2 regions of the Parafilimonas sp. genome follow, and region 2 is predicted to be linked to the other one. Evidence: riboswitches for the same ligand, from Rfam matches in the RefSeq annotation. Region 2 holds a riboswitch; the other holds the start of a gene.
The links. A riboswitch is a leader RNA that binds a small molecule or an ion and turns the genes downstream of it on or off. The one in region 2 is predicted to bind fluoride.
Positions count from the first base shown of each region.

Region 1: another riboswitch for fluoride. It lies ahead of ACTHN6_RS18430 (voltage-gated chloride channel family protein); the one in region 2 lies ahead of crcB (fluoride efflux transporter CrcB).

Region 1 is NZ_JBQCIT010000051.1:101,387-105,792, reverse strand. It holds gene ACTHN6_RS18435 (HAD-IC family P-type ATPase) at 1-1,646, shown strand, start outside; fluoride riboswitch at 1,736-1,805, shown strand; gene ACTHN6_RS18430 (voltage-gated chloride channel family protein) at 1,843-3,195, shown strand; gene ACTHN6_RS18425 (DUF190 domain-containing protein) at 3,189-3,557, shown strand; gene crcB (fluoride efflux transporter CrcB) at 3,565-3,933, shown strand; gene ACTHN6_RS18415 (universal stress protein) at 3,949-4,395, shown strand.
Region 2 is NZ_JBQCIT010000049.1:4,140-8,545, forward strand. It holds gene ACTHN6_RS17465 (peptide chain release factor 3) at 88-1,680, shown strand; gene ACTHN6_RS17470 (DUF190 domain-containing protein) at 1,682-2,047, opposite strand; gene crcB (fluoride efflux transporter CrcB) at 2,050-2,430, opposite strand; fluoride riboswitch at 2,449-2,511, opposite strand; gene cphA (cyanophycin synthetase) at 2,764-4,406, shown strand, end outside.

The DNA.
Region 1 (4,406 bases), on a different contig from region 2:
TCGCTGCTATGCTTTTGGCTGCTGCTCTTTTTAACGGTTATGCCATACTTCCACTTTTGCCATTTCTTGTCGTATTGGTAATTGCTACAGTACCTGTCGCAATGCCTGCAAGTTTTACTGTCGCTAATGCCGTTGAAGCCCGTGTATTGGCAAAAGAAGGTGTTTTGGTTACCGGTTTGACTGCCATCCAGGAAGCTGCAACAATGCAGGTACTTTGTATAGATAAAACCGGCACACTGACACAAAACAAACCTATAATTGCTTCTATCTTTTCCCTTTCGGGTAATAGTGAAAATGAACTGCTGGCTTATGCAGCCTCAGCTTGCGATGCTTCTTCACAAAATCCTATTGACATTGCCATTTTGCAGGAACTGAAAAAGCGTTCCCTTGACCCATTTGTACGGGAACAGTACAACCCTTTTAACCCAATTAAAAAATGTTCCGAAGCATACATACGGCAAAACGGTCAGGTACAAAAGATAATACTCGGCTCTCCGTTTGTTATGGAAGCGTATGCGGCTTCCGCACCACTGTTCAAAGACAAGGTTGCAGAGATGGCAGCAAATGGCGGGAGGGTTTTGGCTGTTGCCGTTGGAGCGGAAGGAAATATTACAGTACGTGGTTTATTAACGCTTGCTGATTTGCCCAGGGACGATGCTGCAACATTGGTGCAAGCCATTAAAGACTTAGGTATCCGGCTATTAATGGTTACCGGCGATACACCTGCAACGGCAAAGGTTATCGCTCGAAAATTAAATCTGGGAGAGCGCATTGATAATTTATCCGCTGCACTGCAAGCGCCTCTTAACTATGATGGTATCGCCAACGTTTATCCCGAAGAAAAATACCAGATCATACAAGCCCTTCAAAAGTTGAACTTAACTGTGGGTATGACAGGAGATGGTATTAATGATGCACCTGCACTTAAACAGGCAGAAGTTGGCATTGCCGTTAGTTCCGCCACCGATGTTGCTAAAGCCTCTGCAAAAGTGGTGCTGACCAATCCCGGACTTCAGGACATTGTGAAAATAATCCACGGCGGGCGGCGTGTGTACCGCAGGATGATGACATGGACGATTACAAAGATTACAAGAACCATAGAGCTTGCAGTGCTGCTGACAATCGGCTATATAGCAACTGGAGATTTTGTTGTTCCGTTAAGCCTAATTGTGCTGATAGTTGTGTTCAATGACCTTGTTACCATTACACTCGGAACAGACCGTGCATGGGTTTCGCCAACATTGGAACAATGGGATGTAAAGTCCATTTCCAAACTTTCCGGTATCCTGGCTGCGGGTTGGCTGGCGCTTGCATTTGTCATTCTTTGGGTAACACTTAAAGTATTGAAATTTCCATTTCCGCAAATTCAAACGTTGATGTTTCTGTACCTCATTTATTCAGCACAGGCAACAATATACATTACACGGGTAAGGGAACATTTTTGGTCTTTTCTTCCAAGCCGGTTGGTGATTGTTGTTACATTGGGAAATATAGTGGTATCATCCATTCTCGCACTTAATGGTATTCTGATGAAAGCTGTTACACCCGTTTCGGTTTTCGGCGTTCTGACGCTTGTTATTGTTGCTGGCTTTTTATTGGATGCCGTAAAAATCAGGTTTTATAAACGAAATGCGGTTGGGGGATAAATCAGTATAGCAGCGAGATCTTTAGCTTCTTCGACAAAATATAAGTGAAATAGGATTTTTTTGCAAAAAAATATTATTTTTGTATCCTTATTGCAATAGGAAATGGTGTCTTCCTACTTGAACCGCTCATTATTTTGAGCTAATGGCGCCTACAAATTATTGGATTTATCTAATATTCAATTTATAATTTGTAGGAATGAAAAGGCTAAAGACCTCCTTTGAACACGTTTTTATTGTCTCTTATCTCTTTAAGTGGACCTGTTTAGTATTCCCTGTTTCTTTAACGGTAGGCTCCCTCGTTGCACTCTTTTTATGGCTGCTCGACAAAGCCATGAACTTCCGCTTTGCTCATCCCTGGCTGCTGTTTCTTTTACCGCTTGCAGGGATATTGATTTACTTCCTGTATAAAATTTCAGGCAAAAATGCCGAAGGCGGCAATAATCTCATTATGGATGAGATACATGATCCGGGCGGCGGCGTACCGTTCAGGATGGCTCCTTTGGTATTGCTTACCACCGTTATTACACACCTGTTCGGCGGCTCTGCTGGCAGGGAGGGCACGGCAGTTCAGATTGGTGGTAGTTTAGCCCAGTTTTTTGCTAAAAGGCTCAAACTCTCGCAGGAAGATGTAAAAACACTGCTGATGACGGGTATTGCCGCAGGATTTGGCGCGGTGTTCGGGACACCCATTACAGGCGCTATTTTTGCCTTAGAAGTGCTGGCGCTGGGCAGGATCAAGCACGATGCCCTGATGCCCTGTTTTATTGCCAGTGTGCTGGCAGACATTGTTTGTTCCGCCTGGGGTATTCATCATACCCATTATCAAATCAATTTCACAGACAAGGGTATCATTTTCTTCCGTTATTTCCATTTTGACTTCCTGTTATTAATCAAGGCAATAATAGCCGGTGTTGCGTTTGGTCTGGCAGGATATATGTTTGCCGAACTCTCTCATACCATCAAAAATTACAGTAACAGGTGGATTAAAATAAAGTGGCTTATTCCGGCAGCAGGCGGACTTGCCATTATAGTATTTACTTACTTGTTGGGAACACAGGATTACCTTAGCCTCGGTGTAAAAAATCCTGATCCGAACGCCGTTTCTATTACTACCTGCTTTACTCCGGGTGGCGCTACTTATTATAGCTGGCTATGGAAATTGCTGTTTACCGCTATTACGCTTGGAACAGGCTTTAAGGGTGGCGAAGTAACGCCGTTATTTTTTATTGGTGCTGCATTGGGAAATACCATTGCTACATTAACCGGCGCACCAGTTGACCTGATGGCAGGACTTGGATTTATAGCGGTGTTTGCGGGAGCTACCAACACCCCTATTGCCTGCACCATAATGGGCGTAGAACTATTCGGTGCAGACAATGCGCTCTATTATGCGGTAGCTTGTTTTACCGCTTACTATTTCAGCGGGCATTCAGGCATTTACCACGCTCAGAGAATCGGCGTTTCCAAAGTAACCAAATTGAATCATCATACTAATGAAACCTTACATGAGGTAAGACAAAAACGTATCAAAAACAGAAAATTATGGTAAAGAAAGTCAAACACCATTCGTTAGGCAAGCTGGAGATTTACATAGCACCGGCGCATAAGGTACAGCACGGTACAAGAAGCCTGTTCCGTAAACTGTTTCCAAAATCCACCTACATGCACTTGATCCAGGATGCAAGAAAAGAAGGTATCATCAACGCTGCTGCGCACAGCACCCATACCAGTTTTACCACTGATGGGAAAGTAATTACTTTTAGCGTGGAAGGCGATAATTCAAAATTGGCAATGTGCGTGGAACTGGTGGACAAAAGGGAAAAGCTGGAAGCATTTTTCCTGAAGCACCAGGATTTACTACGTGAAAAAGTAGTGATCTTTAAAGAGGTTGAATTTTGGGATGTCGAATAAATGGAACATGAAAGCAATACTAATGATATGGCTCGGCGGAGGTATCGGTAGCGTATTCCGGTATCTGGTGCAGCTTGGAGTAAGTAAACTGGTCAACATTACTTTTCCGGCAGGTACTTTCCTGGTCAATATTACCGGTTGCTTTGTTATTGGGCTATTATACGGCTTCGCTAATAAATATGCTACGTTAACTCTGGAATGGAGGATGTTTCTTATAACGGGCTTATGCGGCGGATATACAACTTTCTCCAGCTTTTCGTATGAAGGTATCAGCTTGTTCAGGCAGGGCAATTATACCTACTTTATTCTGTACATACTGCTAAGTGTAATTGCAGGATTATTCGCTACGATGGGAGGAATTACTATTGTTAAATAAATTAATAGCAAAGTTATGGAAGCACACTATAAAAAAATACTGATAGCCATTGATAATAGCGCCCATTCAATGAAAGCAGCAAAGGCAGGTTTTGCGTTGGCACATGCTTTGAGGGCTACCATTGGATTATTGTATGTGGTAGATAAATCAAAAGAGGTGATTAATGCAGACTTAGGCATTACACCCCAGCAAAGCGGAACTGTTTTATTAAACGAAGCAGAGAAAACAATCGAGCAATTTATTCGTTTATATAATGGGGTTGACCGTATAGAGCGTTTTACACCGGAGGGGTTTCCGGAACAGGAAATCATCAACATTTCTAAAGAATGGGAGGCAGACCTGATTGTTATGGGAACCCACGGACGTACAGCCATAGGAAAAATATTGACCGGCTCAGTTGCAGAATACGTTATTCGTCACTCGACTATTCCGGTATTAATAACACCTCCAAGAATGGAATAAATTGTTATCTT
Region 2 (4,406 bases):
GTTAACTGTTAAACAACAAACCGCCTATCTTTTCCCTTGTAACAAAATACTACATTTGCGCCCCAAAAAGATTCGCAAACAGCACAAATGAGCAACGAGAAAGAAATAAGCCGCAGGAGAACATTTGCTATTATATCGCATCCCGATGCCGGTAAAACCACATTAACCGAAAAGTTCTTGTTGTTTGGCGGCGCTATTCAAACAGCGGGCGCTGTAAAAAGCAATAAAATTAAAAAGCATGCCACGAGTGATTTTATGGAAATTGAAAGGCAGCGTGGTATTTCGGTGGCTACCAGTGTAATGACGTTTGAGTATAAAGATTTTCTCATTAATCTTTTAGATACACCCGGCCACAAAGATTTTGCGGAAGATACCTACCGTACATTAACAGCCGTTGACAGTGTAGTGCTGGTGGTTGACAGTGTGAATGGCGTGGAAGAACAAACCCGCCGCCTGATGGAAGTTTGCCGCATGCGCAAAACGCCGGTGATTGTTTTTATTAATAAGATGGACCGCGATGGTAAAAACCGTTTTGACCTCCTGGAGGAAATTGAAAAAGAACTGAAGATACAATTGCATCCGATGACCTGGCCCATCAACAGCGGTAAAGATTTTAAAGGCGTATATAACCTTGATGCCAAAAGCCTGCTGCTGTTTACGGCTAATACAAAAGCCACAGAAGATGATAGTATTGTAATTGAAGACTTAAATGATGATTTTCTGAACGATAAAGTTGGCAACAATGATGCTAACATACTGCGTGAAGATGTGGAACTCATAGATGGCGTATATGGCAAATTGAATACGGAAGATTATTTATCAGGCAGCGTGGCGCCGGTTTTCTTTGGCAGTGCCATCAACAATTTTGGGGTAAAGGAATTGCTTGATACATTTATAAAAGTTGCACCGGAACCATTAGACCGCGAAACGAGTAAGCGCATTGTAAAAGTGGATGAGCCAAAGCTCAGTGGTTTTATTTTTAAAATTCACGCCAATCTCGATCCAAGACACAGGGACAGGATTGCTTTTATGCGTGTGTGCAGCGGTAAGTTTGAACGCAACAAATATTATCATCATGTGCGGTTAGATAAGGATTTCCGTTTCAGCAATCCTTATTCTTTTATGGCACGCAGCAAGGATATTATTGAAGACGCTTATCCCGGCGATGTAATTGGTTTGTTCGATACCGGCAATTTTAAAATAGGCGATACGCTTACCGAAGGCGAAGATTTTTATTTTACCGGCATACCTTCTTTTTCACCGGAAATTTTTAAAGAACTCGTGAATAAAGACCCGATGAAAACAAAGCAATTGGAAAAAGGCATAACGCAGTTAACAGATGAAGGTGTGGCCCAGTTGTTCACACAGTTTGGCGGCAATAAAAAAATTATTGGTTGTGTGGGCGAACTGCAGTTTGAGGTAATTCAGTACCGCTTATTGAATGAGTACGGCGCAGCCTGCGAGTTTAGGGTTTTACCGTTTTACAAGGCTTGCTGGCTTACGAGCAATAACCAGAAAAAGCTGGATGAATTTCTTCGTTTTAAACAGCAAAACAGCGCGGAAGATAAAGATGGCAACCCAGTTTACCTTGCCCAGAGTGAATGGTTTTTAAATACAGAGATTACAAACAACCCTGATATTGTATTTCATTTTACAAGCGAGATACATAAATCAGCATAACTTATTTATCCTTCTTTCTTTGTACACGGGGTTTATAATAAAGCACACTGGCTTTTTCAATTGTCATTAAACCTCCGCAACCTGTTTGCTCAAGCATTTGCCCTGCCGTTTCTGCAAATGCATTTATTTTATCTTCAACATCTATTATTTCTATAACAATAGGAAGGTCCTGCGATATTTCTATAAGCTTGGCAGTATGCACCAATGAAGAAGCGCCAAAAGACATAATACCACGCAAAACAGTGCAGCCTGCAACCTGCTGCTTTTTTGCTTCAAATAAAATGGCTTCATACAATGGCTGGTGGCCAAGTTTATCTGCTTCGCCAATAAACAGGCGCAGCAGCTTTGAATCGTGCCCCGGTTCCATAATCAGAATATTAATTTAATGAATAAAATACCGGCATGAACAGCGCCAAACCCAATGATCACACTAAGTGATACATACAATAAAGCATAAAGGAATTCGCCGTCGAGCGCCATACTTACGTTTTCGTAAGCAAAGGAAGAAAATGTTGTAAACCCGCCGCAAATACCGGTAGCGAGAAAAAGCCGCATTTCCGGTGAAAGCAGGTTGCCCTTATCGGATAACGCATACACAAGGCCAATGACAAAACAACCAATAATATTTACGATTAATGTGCCAAGCGGAATAGAAGAAGGATAATTATTTTGCACATATTGCTGAAGTAAATACCTGCAGATACCGCCTATAAAACCACCTATTCCTATAAACAATAAATTCCTGAACATAGCAACAAAATTATTAAACTACGAACAGGAGTCATCAGCTTTTTACGGCGGTTAATGGCGAACCCCATCGCCGGTGCAAATATATAGTTGAATACAGAAACGCATTTAAAACTTTTAGTTGTATAATAAGTTATATTGCAAACAGGTTAAACCGCAACCGCTGCTGATTAAACTATCAACTGCTGCAGCGTGCAACGCAACCGTGCTTTATAGGAATACAACAGCTCATCACACATAAATAAAAAATAAGCAAAGCTTATGAGATGCTTTTATTGCATCATGAAAACACCAAAAAGCATGTTGCCCGGCAATTGAAATAATAAAACTATACGAATGAAAATACGCGAAATAAAAATTTTAAGGGGCCCGAATTACTGGAGCATACGCCGTCCAAAGCTCATTCAAATGACGCTTGACCTTGAAGAAATGGAGCAACGCCCAACCAATACAATTGATGGTTTCCCTGAGCGTTTGCAAACGCTTATGCCAAGCCTGTATGAACACCGTTGCAGCGAGGGTAAACCCGGCGGGTTTTTTATCCGCGTAAAGGACGGTACGTGGATGGGCCATGTGATTGAACACATTGCATTGGAGCTGCAAACGCTGGCCGGCATGGATTGCGGCTTTGGCCGCACACGCGGCACAGGCAAAGAAGGTGAATACTTTGTTGTGTTTGATTATATGGAAGAAGATGCCGGGGTTTATACGGCAAAAGCTGCTGTGCGCATTGCAGAAGCATTGATTGATGCACAACCGTATAACCTTGATGAGGATATTCAGCGGCTGCGTGAAATAAGGGAAGATACAAGGCTGGGCCCTTCAACCGGCAGCATTGTTGAAGAAGCTGTAAAGCGCGATATTCCTTTTATACGGCTGAATAAACAAAGCCTCGTGCAGTTAGGTTATGGTGTACATCAAAAACGCATAAGGGCAACCATTGCAAGCACCACATCCACCATCGCAGTGGATATTGCAGGTGATAAAGAAGAAACGAAAAATTTACTCGATGCAGCACAAATACCTGTGCCAAAAGGTACGGTTATACGTAGTGAAGAAGGTTTAAAAGATGCGGTGGAACGGTATGGTTACCCGTTGGTAATAAAGCCTATTGATGGCAATCATGGCAAAGGCAATACCACTAACATCACAACTTATGAACAGGCGCTGAAAGCATTTGAAGCAGCCAAACAATACAGCCGCAGCGTTATTGTTGAAAAGTTTATTACCGGCTTTGATTTCCGTGTGCTGGTCATCAACTATAAATTTATATGCGCTGCATTAAGAACGCCGGCAAGCGTTATAGGCGATGGCGAGCATACGATTCAATGGCTGATTGATGAAACCAATAAAGACCCCCGCCGCGGTTATGGCCATGAAAAAGTTTTAACGCAAATAACCATCGATCAGTTCACGCAAAAAATGCTGGATGAAAAAGGCTATACATTAGAAACAATCCCGTCAAAAAAAGAACTGGTATTATTAAAGCCAACCGCCAATCTTTCAACAGGCGGCACATCAACCGATGTTACGGATGAAGTACATCCGGTAAATATTTTTATGGCCGAACGTATTGCCCGTATCATCGGCCTTGATATTTGCGGCATTGATATAATGGCGCCTGATCTTAAAAGGCCTGTTACGGAAAATGGTGGCGCTATCCTTGAAGTGAATGCTGCGCCGGGTTTTCGCATGCATGTTGAGCCATCGGAAGGCATTGCAAGAAATGCAGCGGAACCTGTGATTGATATGCTGTTTCCCAAAGGGGCCACAGGCCGCATTCCAATCATAGCCATTACAGGCACGAATGGTAAAACCACCACCACGAGGTTAACCGCACATATTTGTAAAGCCGCAGGTAAAAAAGTGGGTTATACAACAAGCGATGGTGTTTATATTCAGAACCAGCTAATGATGAAAGGCGATTGTACCGGCCCTGTCAGCGCCAGGTTTGTATTAAGTGATCCTACGGTAGATTT